Regions from separate parts of the Bacillus sp. P4_D3 genome, predicted to be linked through region 2. Evidence: riboswitches for the same ligand, from Rfam matches in the RefSeq annotation. Region 2 holds a riboswitch; each other region holds the start of a gene.
The links. A riboswitch is a leader RNA that binds a small molecule or an ion and turns the genes downstream of it on or off. The one in region 2 is predicted to bind S-adenosylmethionine.

Region 1 (5,303 bases), on a different contig from region 2:
GTTGTACTTCTACAGTTTTATCATCAAGAGCTTTAACACCTAATTGATCGATCGCTGCTTCTTTTTGATTTATTTGTTTTGCATTCTTTATATCGAAGAATAAGAATGCATATTCGGCAGCTGTTTCAGGATTTACGGCACGTTGCCAAGCGAAGACAAAGTCTTTTGCTGTAACAGGAGTACCGTTTGACCATTTCGAATCACGAAGATGGAAAGTATACTTTGTTTTATCTGGACTAATGTCAACCGACTCAGCAACACCAGGAATCGGTGTATTATCTTCTCCCATTGCATATAAACCTTCAAAAACATTTCGCATTACATTCATGGATTCCCCGTCCGTTGCTTTTGCAACATCCATTGTTGGAATTTCTGAAGCAAATGATAAGTTAATCGCTTGTTTATTAGGTGCTTTATCGTTTGCTTTCGCTCCGCTTGCATTATCTTTATTTCCTCCGCAAGCTGTTAGTAGTAGACTTGCCCCTAAAACAGATGCAACAACAGGTACAACTTTTTTCTTCATTGTTCTTTCCTCCCTAAATGTGTTGTTCGTAACGTCATAATGTCCATGTCTTGAAGTGTAGCTATAGAAGAAGAGAAAACCTATTATAAATATGTGTATATAGGTAATCGGGTGTTCTATATGTATATACAAGTTGAACTATAATCTATCGTTATATGTTTCAACTTAGTAGACATTACATTTTGATGGTAAAATATTTCGTTTCTTTGATTATTTAGAATATTAACACTGGAGAGAACTATATGTCAATAATAAAAAGTGGAGTGTTAATTTCTTGGAATAATATATTAAAAAAGCAGATTTCCTCGTATTAGGGAATCTGCTTTTAATATATTTTGCTAAAAAAACAATGGGTGTGGGTGGGAACACGATGATCCAAATTGCATTTTATCCCGCATTAACGGGCAGTTGATCCCCCACTGATTAAAGTTTCACTTTATTTTTCAATTTTTGCCCATTTGAAGTTTAATTGACCAGCAAAGTCTACTTGCACAATGCCTTTTACAAAGGATCGCTCTAAATAAGATTCGCCTTTTTGGTAAAGAGGAGCGATAACAGAGTCTTTAAACAATATTTTTTCTGATGCTAGTAACGCTTCCCAGCGAGCTTTTTCATCACCAGCCAAGGTAGTTTTAACCTTTTCAATTGTGTCATCAAACTCTTTATTAGAGTAATGATCTAAGTTGTAAGGGTTATTCGTTGTAAACAATTCAAGGAATGTAATTGGATCAGCAAAGTCAGGGCTCCAACCGTCAATTCCAATTTCGTAATCACCTTTTAATAAGAGTGAAACTTGTTGTTTACGTGGTTGCGGTTTTATATTTACTGTTAAGCCATCTAAATTCTTTTCTAGTTGTCCTTTTAGGAACTCACCAGTTTTCTTTTCAAGGTCACCATCACTAGTTAATAATTCTAATGTTATCTTTTCAGAACCAAGTTCTTTTTTTGCTTTCTTCCATAATTCTTGTGCAGCTTTTGTATCAACTTTTGTTAAATCGCCGTTTACAGCACGGAAGTCTTTTCCATCAGATCCCTTTGCAAAGTTTTTTGGTACGAGACCGTAAGTTGGTGTAGATCCATCATTTAATAGCGTATTTACAAAGGATTTTCTATCGATTGTTTGATCGATTGCTTGGCGTGCAGAAACGTTTTGAAGTACTTTGTTTTGTTGATTCATACGCAAAAATTGTACGCCTACGTTCGGACGTTCTTTAAAGTTAGCATCTTTTTTATATTTATCAACGAAGTCAGATGTTAGTTTTATACGGTCTAATTGTTTAGATTCAAATAAATTTACTTCCGTTGATTTCTCTTTTACAACGTTGAAATTGATTTCTTCGAGTTTGACATTATCTTTATCCCAATAGGTAGGGTTTTTCTTAAATTTAAAGCTTTGTTCATGCTTCCAATCGTTTAGTGTAAAAGCTCCGTTGTATAAGATTTTATTATCTTCTAAAGCGTACTTATCACCTTGTGCTTTAAAGAATTCCTCGTTGATTGGTAGAAATGTTGGGAACGCCGTTAAGCTAATAAAATAGGGAACAGGACGCTCTAATTCTACTTCAAACGTATGGTCATCAACTGCTTTTACACCAAGTTGATCGGCTGGAAGCTCTTTACTATTAATTTTTTTAGCGTTTTTAATATCAAAGAATAAAAAAGCATATTCAGAGGCTGTTGCTGGATCAACAGCTCTTTGCCAAGCGAAGACAAAATCTTTCGCTGTTACAGGTGTGCCGTTCGACCATTTTGAATCTCGTAAATGGAATGTGTATTTCGTTTTATCGCCACTCACTTCATGAGCTTTTGCAGCGCCAGGAACAGGTTTATTACCTTCGCCAAGATTGTATAAACCTTCAAATACGTTTCTCATTACCTGACCAGAATCAGTATCTGTAGCACGAGCCGTATCCATTGTTCGAATCTCAGTAGGTGAAGATAAGTTTAAAACTTGTTTACTAGGTGCCTCATCTTTTGCATTTGCTCCGCTCGCTTCGTTTTTATAACTACCGCAACCAGATAATAAAATACTTACTCCTACAACTGATGCAATACCGGGTACAAACTTCTTTTTCATTTGATTTTCCTCCTAAATAGTTAATAAGATTGGATGATGATGAGGGAAATGAAAAACAAAAAATCCCTCTTTTCGTATTGAGAAAGAGGGATTTCTACGTACAAGTTATGCACCCGTATATAAACGAAGTCCCTCATTCTATCTTTCAAGCACAAAGCTTGCAGGAAGTGGCACAGTATTCAAAATGAACCTGCTGCCGAGGTTTCAAAGGGCCAGTCCCTCCACCTCTCTTGATACAATGAGTAAACAAATAAATTTTATTAATTTTTGTGTTTCTTTGATAATTCAAAATATTACACCTTAGATAATGAAGTGTCAATCGAATGAAATATAGTTTAAATTTTCAGTTTTATTAAAAATAAAAAAACCACTGCATATGGCAGTGGTTTCCTTACTAAAAGTTAAAGTTATCTGGATCTGGACCAACGCGATGATTTTCATTTAAAGCTTGAATTGCTTTCATATCATCCGAGCTTAATTCAAAATCGAAGATGTTTGCATTTTCAATAATGCGGTGTTCTTTAATAGACTTAGGGATTGTTACAACTTCATTTTGTAGATCCCAACGTAAAATAACTTGTGCAGTCGATTTATTATATTTTGTAGCGATTTCTTGTAATGATGGGTGATCAAGTAGCTGCCCCTGCATTAATGGTGACCAAGCTTCAAGTTGAATGCTATGTTCTTTACAGAAAGCATGTAGTTCTTCTTGTGCCAAACGTGGGTGGTATTCCACTTGGTTAACCATTGGTTTAATTTCTGCAATTTCAAATACGTCTTGCAGATGATGAATATGGAAATTACTCACACCGATAGCACGAACACGACCGTCTTTATAAAGTTTCTCTAAAGCTTTCCATGATTCAGTGTATTTTCCTTTTACAGGCCAATGCACTAAGTATAGATCTAAATATTCTAGACCTAATTTTTCTAATGTAGTTTCAAATGCTTGTAATGTTGACTCGTAACCTTGATCACTATTCCACACTTTTGAAGTGATGAATAACTCTTCACGAGGAATACCAGATTCGCGAATTGCCTGTCCAACGCCTTCTTCGTTTTTATATATGGCAGCAGTATCGATGCTACGGTATCCATTTTTTATAGCTGCTTTTACAGAATCAATTACTTCTGTACCATCTTCAACTTTAAAAACACCTAAGCCGAACCAAGGCATTTTCACGCCGTTATGTAATGTTGTATAGTCGTTTAAACTTGTTAAAGTCATATTAATTCCCCCTAGCTTTTTTATTGGTCGCTTCAACTGCTTGTTGAATGACTTCTGAAAAATTATTTTCATATAGAACTTTTAAGCCTTCAGCCGTTGAACCTCCTGGTGTTGTTACTTGTTCGCGGAGCATAGCTGGATCCTGATTTTGCTGGAGCATAGCGGCAGAGCCAGCAATCATTTGAATGACAAGGTGTTTTGCTGTTTCCTCATCAATACCATAGCTTTTCGTTGCTTCAATTAAACCTTCAGCAAAGTGATAGAGAAAAGCAGGTGCACTACCAGTAACTGCGGTAAGTTGGTGAACTTCCTCTTCGGTACAAAACTGTGAGGTACCAATACCTTTTAAAAGAAGTTGTAACGTTTCATGATGTCTTTCATCTACGGAATTTCCCGTCGTGTATAAGGAGATAGACTTTCCAATGCCAGCAGCTGTATTAGGCATAATCCAGGCAACAGGTGTGTTTTCTGGGAGTCTAGCTTCTAAATAAGATGGGCCAATGCCAGCAGCTACTGTTACAACAAGTTGATTTGATATTAACGGAGATAACTCTGCTAATAGCTCTTCATGTGCAGAAGGCGGCATTGCTAAAACAATCGTATCTACAGATTTAATATGCTGCTTCCAATCCGTTGTAATCGAGAGATCATATTGAGTTTGTAATTGTGTTAGTTTTTCTCTGTTACTTCGGTTGGAAACAATAATTTCTTCGATGTATTCTTTACTTGTTGTAAGTAGTCCAGCAAATATAGCTTCTGCCATACGACCGGCACCAATAAATAAAATTCGATGTTTATTAGGCATATCCTTTATTCCTTTCTGATGAGAATATGTTATAAAAAACGATACCATTTTTAAGAGAATTTTGTAAAAAGAAACGGCTTATAGTAGAGGGAATACAATTGGAGAGAGGGCAGGTTATATAAAAAGGGCTATGAAGATTATTATATTTGAAAAATAGTTATAATCAAAAATCCCTGAAGCATTTATGCTTCAGGGATTGATAAATTATAAGCTTATGCTTTCGTCATACCAAGCAATACAGCGCCGCCGATAATTAAAACACTACCTAGTGCAATAAAGATCAATTGACGTTTTGTTTTCTTTTCACCTAAGAAGACAATCGCACCGAATGTTGAGATAACGATTCCAGTTTGAGATAATGGGAAGCTTGTTGCCACTCCAACACGTGGTAATGAAAGAAGTAAGAATAAGTTTCCTGTTCCCCATAGTAAACCAGATAAAGCATTACGCATTGCATATTTGTTAAATGGTTTATGTTTAGATGTCAGTACAACCGCACCAACAAACATACCAACTGCCTGTGGTAAAATAGCAGACCAACCATCAATGTTATACCAACGAATAATAATTACATATACAAGATAACCGAAAGTAGAAACAATTAAAGTAAGAAGTCCCTTTTTCAATTGTCCTGGTGGCTGTGCATTTTCTTTATCATCTAGTGATGTGA
Region 2 (3,694 bases):
GTATGCAAGAGACCAACACGGACATACCCTTCGCCGTGCTCACCAAATCCAACACCAGGAGCAACTGCAACGTGTGCTTTTTCTAGCAAAATATCAGAAAATTGCTCAGATGTATATCCTTCTGGTACAGGAAGCCATGCAAAGAATGATCCGGTTGGAATATCTACATTCCAACCAATTGAGTGACAAGCTGAAATAAGAGCATTTCTCCGAGATTCATAACTATTAACAAGATCTACCACACAAGACTGCGAGCCTAATAGTGCTTCGCGGGCAGCATCTTGAACTGCACCAAAAATACTAACATACATATGATCTTGCAATAGGTTAATTGTTTCGATGACACTTTCATTCCCCACTGCAAAAGCAATACGCCAGCCAGCCATATTGAAAGTTTTTGATAAAGTGTAAATTTCAATTCCTGTATCTTTGGCGCCGTCTGCTTGCAAGAAACTAACAGGCTTTTGACCATCAAATCCGATAGCACCGTAAGCAAAATCATGAACAACTAATATATTATGTTTACTAGCAAAATGAATGGTTTCATCAAAGAATTCTTTTGATGCAGTAGCACCGGTAGGATTATTAGGATAGTTTAAAAACATTAACTTGGATTTCTTGGCAATAGAGTCATCAATTTTTGTATAATCTGGTAAAAAATTATTTTCTGCAATAAGCGGCATTGTTTCAAAGTGCGCTTTTGCTAAAGCAACTCCGGATAAATAATCTGGATAGCCTGGATCTGGAACGAGAATGGTATCACCAGGGTTTGTAAAACAAATTGGTAATTCTACTAATCCAGCCTTTCCACCAAACAAAATAGCAACTTCAGTTTTTGGATTTACTACTACATCATATTCACGTTGATAGAATGTTGCCACGGCTTCTTTTAAGCTTTCATGTCCGCGAAATGGCGGATATTTATGATGAATGGCCTTTTCAGCAGCATCTTGTAAAGCTTTTACGATATGCTGTGGTGTTGGTTGATCTGGATTACCTTGACCTAGATTAATAACATCGTGACCAGCTGCAACGACTTTGTTAACTTTTGCAACAAGTGAAGCGAAAAATTGTGTCGGCAATGATGTTACTACTTCGGAAGGTTGAAAATTTTTCATACTTTTCACCTCTTTTGAAAGTTGTTACAATTCTAGTGACAAATGATATAATCTTTCCAGTATTTTGTAAAGAAAAAATTAGGAATGGGGCGGACAAAATGAAAGTCGCATGTATTCAAATGGATATTGTCTTTGGTGATGTAGAAAAAAATATTGAGAACGCTAAAAATAAAATAAGCGAAGCGATGAAAGAAAGACCAGATGTTATCGTCTTACCAGAATTATGGACAACAGGATATGATTTAACAAGACTTTCTGAAATTGCAGATAGGGATGGATTGGAAACGAAAGAAAAGTTGAAAGAATGGTCGAAACAATATGGTGTACATATTGTTGGTGGTTCCATAGCGAAGCAAACAGAGCAAGGTGTTACAAATACAATGTATGTTGTAAACAATGAAGGGAATCTAGTCAATGAATATAGTAAAGTACATTTATTTCAGCTTATGGATGAACATAAATATTTAGTAGCTGGTAATGAGACAGGTGAATTTAAGCTAGATGATGTAGAGTGCGCTGGCACAATTTGCTATGATATTCGTTTTCCGGAGTGGATGCGTGTTCATACTGCTAAAGGTGCAAAAGTTTTATTTGTTGTAGCAGAATGGCCATTAGTACGTTTAGCGCATTGGCGTTTGCTTTTACAGGCGAGAGCAGTTGAAAACCAGTGTTATGTTGTAGCATGTAATAGAGCAGGAAAGGATCCGAACAATGAGTTTGCAGGTCATTCTTTAATTGTCGATCCTTGGGGTGAAGTTGTAGTAGAGGCAAATGAAGAGGAATTTATTTTATTTGGAGAGCTGAAATTCGAGAAAATTAAAGAGGTTCGCAAAGGAATCCCAGTTTTTGCAGATCGTCGTCCAGAATTATACAAATAAAATGTTGACAAGTGATTTTTATTCTTGGTATAGTCTTCATCATAAAGTTAAAAATTCAAAAAATTATACAACTCTTATCAAGAGCAGGTGGAGGGATTTGGCCCGATGAAGCCCAGCAACCGACCGCAATACCATTGTGAAATGGGGCGTTTATGACGTCAAAAGGCACGGTGCTAATTCCAGCAGAAAGTAAACTTTCTGGCAGATAAGAGGGGAGAAGATAAACTTCAAACCTCTTTCTTTGTGGGAAGAGGTTTTTCTGTGCTAGAAAAACCTCTGAATTAAAAGGGGGAGAAGACGATGGGATATTATTCATTAACAGAAGTAACAGCTGTACACTACGCAAAAGAACATGGATACTTTGATAAGAAAGCGAATGTAATCTGCCATGAAATTGGAGATGGCAATTTAAATTACGTATTCAAATTAGATGATGGAGAGAAGACAATTATATTAAAACAAGCACTTCCATATGCAAAAGTAGTTGGTGAGAGCTGGCCATTGTCAATAAAAAGAGCAACGATTGAAAGTAAAGCACTACAAATTTTCGCGAAGTATGTACCGGAATACGTTCCAGAAGTATACAGTCATGATGAGGAGTTGGCAGTGACAGTAATAGAAGATTTATCAAGGCTAACGATTACAAGAAAAGGATTAATAGACGGAGAAGAGTATCCTCTTTTATCCCAGCATATTGGTCGCTTTCTAGCACATGTTTTATTTTATACTTCAGATTTCGGCGTACGTTCAGAAGAGAAAAGAGTGTTAGATAGTGAATTTGTTAATCCAGATCTTAGTAAAATCACAGAAGATTTAGTGTTTACAGATCCGTTTGGTCATTATGATACGAATGATTATGAGCCAGAGTTACAACTAGCGGTTGATGAACTGTGGAGTGACAAAAATTTAAAATTAAAAGTAGCACAGTATAAGTATAAGTTTTTAACGAGAAAAGAAGCGCTCATTCATGGGGATTTACATACTGGTAGTATATTTTCATCGCCTTCTGAAACGAAAGTAATTGATCCAGAATTTGCAACGTACGGTCCATTTGGATTTGATCTTGGCCAATTTATTGCAAATTTATTATTAAATGCGTTATCGCGTGAAGAGGAAAAAAGAAGTGTGCTATTTTTCCATATCGAGAAAACATGGAGTTATTTTGTAGAAGCTTTTACAAAGCTATGGATTGGAGAAGGTGTAGAAGTATATACGAAAGAGAAACAATGGTTACCAATTATTTTGCAAAATATTTTTAGTGATATTGTTGGATTTGCTGGATGTGAACTGATTCGTAGAACAATTGGTCTAGCACACGTGGCAGATTTAGATGAAATATCAGATAAAGAAAGAAGAATTCAAGCTAAAAAACAAGCACTTTATTTAGGGAAAGAACTATTAAAATATGAATCAAAGAGCGCAGATATACAACTGTTCCGAACATTATTTCAACATACAATTTCAGGAGGCGTAAAGGCATGAGTACAATCATTACTATTCCGAGATCTGTAAGTTGGAAAGGAGATACCATTGCGGTATTAAACCAAACAAAGTTGCCGCATGTCACTGAATACAAAACATTAACGAATGTTGAAGATGTATGGAAAAGTATCATTATGTTAGAAGTACGCGGAGCACCTGCAATTGGGATTGTAGCTGCGTTTGGTTTGGCGCTTGCGGCAAAGAAATATGATGCTA
Region 3 (5,303 bases), on a different contig from region 2:
ACGGTAGGTATTGTACTGTATCAAACGTTATTTATGGAAACTGTACAATATACATCCGCTACAAATGCCTCTTTACTCATTTCTATTTCACCTATTTTTACAACTTTATTTGCGATTTTCTTGAAACAAGAAAAATTTTCTTCTCGAAAGTTAGTTGGTTCCATGATTGCCTTTATTGGTGCTACATTAGTTTTAGTAGCGGGGCATTCACTCGCTAGTTCTTTCTACGGAAATGGGATTGGACTTATTGCATCAATATGTTGGGGACTTTATCCCGTTTTAGCAGGACCGCTTATTAAAAAATACTCAGCATTACGTGTTACTGCATGGTCTACATTAGTTGGAGCGATTCCGCTCTTATTGTTAAGTGGTCCACATGTATTTGTCATGCCATTTCACATTACACACGGAATGACACTATTTGCTTTACTATATTCTATTTTCTTTGTAACAGTATTCGGTTTAGTGATGTGGTATGTTGGTGTTCAAAAAATTGGTGCGTCACATACGATGGTATATATGTATATAACACCGCTTGTAGCTGTTTTATTTGCAGCTGTATGGGCAAATGAATATGTATCGTTTCAACAAATAATCGGTGGAATTATCATTTTCTTCGGTCTATGGTTTGTGAAATCGGAGAAAATAGAAGCGCACTCTACCGTACAAGAACCTATATCAAAATAGGAAAGCAGATTACCTATGATCTGCTTTCCTATTTTTTTATTTTTGGTAAAAAGATGAGAAACAAGATAGCAGTAATAAGTGGAATTAAATTTAAAAATGGAATACGGAAGAGTGTAATAAGAATAATACCTGGAAGAAGAACACCGAGGACAGCATAGAAAATACTATGTCTTTTCGTGTACCAATACAAGGAAAGTCCAATAAGTGCAGGGACAATGAGGTGAATGAGAGCCATTAAAAAATAAACCATTAGACGCCCCCTTTATTTTTGTGCTTATTACATCATATCCGTATGTTCATAGATTGATATCACTTTTTTCATAAATGGACGAAAAATGTTTGGAAAAACGTCACATTTATGAGGGATTCTACATTATAAATCTTGTATAATATTATTTTCTAAAAGCATTTTAACAACATAAACATACAGTTTATGTTGTTTTTAATTTGAATGAAATAGATTTTAAGTAGCATGGACTCGAAAGAAATGAGTTATATAGCTTTGGTTGGATAGATAAAAACTATTGAAGGGGAGTACAACATGATTAGTATGTCATTAAGGTCGTTTAAAATTCAATCGTATTATCTACTAGGTATTCTGTTATTAGGCTGGATGTTAACACCGTTTTCAGCACATTTTCTAGGTGCAGGAATTGGACTTATTGTAAGCATGTATTGTGTTTGGATTTTAGGAAGGCGTATCGAAAAACTTGGAGATAGTATCGTAAAGAAGACAAAAGCGCCGACGCTTGGTATGTTTAACCGCTTTGCAGCTGCCATTTTGGGTGCTATTATTATGTACGAAATTGAGCATCATATGGTAATGTGGGCATTTGCAGTAGGGATTCTGGGTGGTTATTTCTTAATCGTTGTGAATTTAGGGTATTATAGTATGAAGGATGAAGAAGAATTAATAAAGGGCTAAAAGGGCTTCTTTTTTAGATGGAATAGAGGATCCGGCGGTGGATAGTACAACAGGAAGCGTAACTTTGTATAAAATATAGGTTTCCGCTTCCAATAAGTTAATATGAAATCACTTAGTAGTATGACTCTTAGGTTCTTTAAAAAAGTTGGATACAATACAACAAACTATTCCGATAATTAGAATAATGTATTTTATCGTTTCACTTGTATGCTCAAATAAATTAACGTTAAGCATCACAAGTCCCCAAAACATTTGAATCGCTCCATAACTGAATAAAATTTTTCCTGTACGAGAAAAATTTTTCATAGGCCTCACCCTTTCCTGTATATGTAAATTATATCATGGGAAACTACAAACGAATGATTATAAAATGAATTTTCTGTAAATTTATGGGTATTGGTATGCGATAGATGAAGAGATTAAAGTTTCACTTTATATAAGATATAGAAAGAAGCTTACGTTTTTAACGTAAGCTTCTTTTTTATGTAAGTGTGTGTAACCGTTAAGCCGCATTGGGTTTTGTCGGTGAGTACGCGGAACTTTACGGTTACACGACACTTATTCATATGAGTAAAAGGGTTATTCCAACAGAAAATTTGTAATTAAGCGATTGGACCGCCTAAGTTAATAATAGCTTCAGAAACGCTATCGAATTTTTTGAAGTTTTCTTTAAATTCGTTTGCAAGCTCAATTGCTTTCGCTTTGTAAGCATCTTTATCAGCCCAAGTTTGTTCAGGCATTAATACTTCGTCAGGTACACCTGGAACGTGACAAGGTACTTCAAGGCCAAAGATGTCGTGTTTTGCAGTTTCAGCTTTAGCAAGTTCACCGCTTAGTGCTGCTTGAATCATTGCACGAGTGTAACCTAAGTTCATACGTTTACCAACACCGTATTCGCCACCAGTCCAGCCAGTGTTTACTAAGAATACTTTTGCATTATGTTTCTCGATTTTTTCACCAAGCATTTCAGCATAACGGGATGCATCAAGCGGTAAGAATGGTGAACCGAAGCAAGTAGAGAATGTAGCTTGCGGAGATGTAACACCGCGCTCTGTTCCTGCTAGTTTACTAGTGTAACCGCTTAAGAAGTGGTACATAGCTTGCTCTTTTGATAACTTACTGATTGGAGGCAATACGCCAGATGCATCAGCAGTTAAGAAAATAATTGTATTTGGATGTCCTGCAACACTTGGCAGTACGATATTGTCAATCGCATGCATAGGGTATGCAGCACGTGTATTTTCTGTTAAAGTAGTATCGTTATAGTCGGCGATGCGTGTTTGACCGTCAATGACAACGTTTTCTAAAACGGAACCAAATTTGATTGCATCGAAGATTTGTGGCTCTTTCTCATGAGAAAGGTTTACACATTTTGCATAGCAACCGCCTTCAATATTGAATACACCGTTATCAGACCAACCGTGCTCATCGTCACCAATTAATTTACGGTTTGGATCAGCAGATAATGTTGTTTTGCCTGTTCCAGATAAACCGAAGAATAGTGCTACGTCGCCTTCTTCGCCTACGTTTGAAGAGCAGTGCATAGAAAGAATGTCTTGTTCAGGTAGTAAGAAGTTCATAATAGAGAAGATTGATTTTTTCATTTCTCCAGCGTATTCTGTACCACCGATTAGTACGATACGTTTTTCGAATGAAACCATAATGAATGCTTCAGAATTTGTACCGTCAATTGCTGGATCTGCTTTGAAGTTTGGTGCAGAAACAATTGTGAACTCTGATTCGTGAGTTGCTAATTCGTCTTCATTTGGACGAATAAATAATTGATGTACGAACAAATTATGCCATGCATATTCGTTAACAACTTGAATTGGTAGGCGATAGTTGCGATCAGCGCCAGCAAATCCTTTGAAGATGAATAACTCTTCTTTTTCTTTTAAGTATTCTAAAACTTTTATATATAATTTATTAAAATGTTCTTCAGAGATCGGTTGGTTCACGGCTCCCCAAGCAATTTTGTCAGCAACCGATGCTTCCTTCACAATAAATTTATCTTTAGGAGAACGTCCTGTGTATTTTCCTGTTGAAGCAGAAACGGCACCAGTAGAAGTTAATTTCCCTTCGTTTCGCATTAATACTTTTTCCACTAATTGCGGAACACTTAATTGAATCTGTGCATTGCTTCCGTTCAATAATTCATGTAAACCAATTTGGACATTCACAGTACTCATATTTATATACCATCCTTTTCATTTAATGAAATATTTCTCGTAATCCCCATCAAGAGTATAACACAATTATATAAATAATGTATACTATTTATTTATTTTTGTTTGTGTGAATGTATCATTTCCTTATTAATATTTCATTCTATGCGTATTGAGAAAAACTTTCAGGAAAATGTGAATATTAATTGACAAATGAATATCATTTCTTTAGTATAGGTTGGGACGGATACTCTCTTATCCCGAGCTGGCGGAGGGACAGGCCCGATGAAGCCCAGCAACCTCACTTGTAGTGGTAAATACAGGTGAATAGGTGCTAAAACCTGTGCGAGGCTAACGGTCTCGAACGATAAGAGCAAAGGGCAAAAAGCAGTATGCAAGTAGCAAATTAAACCTTTCCTCTATGTTAAGTAGGAAAGGTTTTTCTGTATGCTTGTGTGGGAGAATAAATGTATGTCGCAGTTTGTGGCAAATTAAGGATGAGTTCCGTACAATATATACAATTACTGTAGGGAGGTTTACCACATGACAAAAAAACGTCATCTGTTCACATCTGAGTCTGTAACTGAAGGACATCCAGATAAAATTTGTGACCAAATTTCTGATTCAATTTTAGATGCGATCTTAGCAAAGGACGCAAATGCACGTGTAGCTTGTGAAACAACTGTAACAACTGGTTTAGTATTGGTAGCGGGGGAAATTACGACTTCTACTTACGTAGATATTCCAAAAATCGTTCGTGAAACAATTCAAGGCATTGGTTACACACGCGCAAAATATGGATTCGATGCAGAAACTTGTGCAGTTTTAACATCTATCGATGAGCAATCTGCTGACATCGCTATGGGTGTTGACCAAGCGCTAGAAGCACGCGAAGGTCTAATGACTGACGCTGAGATTGAGGCAATTGGTGCAGGAGACCAAGGTTTAATGTTTGGCTTCGCATGTAATGAAACACAAGAATTAATGCCACTTCCAATCTCGCTTGCTCACAAATTAGCTCGTCGTTTAACTGAAGTACGTAAAGATGACACATTATCATACTTACGTCCGGATGGAAAAACGCAAGTTACAGTTGAGTATGATGAAAATGGTAAACCTGTACGTGTGGATACAATTGTAATTTCTACACAGCATCATCCAGATGTTACATGGGAAGAAATCGATCGCGATTTAAAAGAACATGTAATTAAAGCTGTAGTTCCAGCAGAATTAATGGATGGAGAAACGAAATTCTTCATTAACCCAACTGGCCGCTTCGTAATTGGTGGACCACAAGGTGATGCTGGTTTAACAGGACGTAAAATCATCGTTGATACTTACGGTGGATACGCTCGCCACGGTGGCGGTGCATTCTCTGGTAAAGATGCAACGAAAGTTGACCGTTCAGCAGCATATGCAGCTCGTTATGTTGCGAAAAACATCGTAGCAGCTGGTCTTGCTGACAAAGCAGAAGTACAACTTGCATACGCAATCGGCGTAGCGCAACCAGTATCAATTTCAGTTGA

Region 1: another riboswitch for S-adenosylmethionine. It lies ahead of AC1DTM_RS04485 (peptide ABC transporter substrate-binding protein); the one in region 2 lies ahead of mtnK (S-methyl-5-thioribose kinase).
Region 3: another riboswitch for S-adenosylmethionine. It lies ahead of metK (methionine adenosyltransferase); the one in region 2 lies ahead of mtnK (S-methyl-5-thioribose kinase).

The regions. Positions count from the first base shown of each region.
Region 1 is NZ_JBFUIN010000013.1:7,335-12,637, reverse strand. It holds gene AC1DTM_RS04490 (peptide ABC transporter substrate-binding protein) at 1-523, opposite strand, end outside; gene AC1DTM_RS04485 (peptide ABC transporter substrate-binding protein) at 960-2,600, opposite strand; SAM riboswitch class I at 2,736-2,840, opposite strand; gene AC1DTM_RS04480 (aldo/keto reductase) at 2,995-3,828, opposite strand; gene proC (pyrroline-5-carboxylate reductase) at 3,830-4,633, opposite strand; gene AC1DTM_RS04470 (GRP family sugar transporter) at 4,846-5,303, opposite strand, start outside.
Region 2 is NZ_JBFUIN010000114.1:2,183-5,876, reverse strand. It holds gene AC1DTM_RS13740 (pyridoxal phosphate-dependent aminotransferase) at 1-1,118, opposite strand, end outside; gene AC1DTM_RS13735 (carbon-nitrogen family hydrolase) at 1,133-1,996, shown strand; SAM riboswitch class I at 2,068-2,208, shown strand; gene mtnK (S-methyl-5-thioribose kinase) at 2,297-3,478, shown strand; partial or broken gene mtnA (S-methyl-5-thioribose-1-phosphate isomerase) at 3,475-3,694, shown strand, end outside.
Region 3 is NZ_JBFUIN010000022.1:16,661-21,963, forward strand. It holds gene AC1DTM_RS06235 (DMT family transporter) at 1-687, shown strand, start outside; gene AC1DTM_RS06240 (hypothetical protein) at 716-937, opposite strand; gene AC1DTM_RS06245 (ATP synthase subunit I) at 1,229-1,612, shown strand; gene AC1DTM_RS06250 (hypothetical protein) at 1,721-1,918, opposite strand; gene pckA (phosphoenolpyruvate carboxykinase (ATP)) at 2,215-3,801, opposite strand; SAM riboswitch class I at 4,030-4,151, shown strand; gene metK (methionine adenosyltransferase) at 4,321-5,303, shown strand, end outside.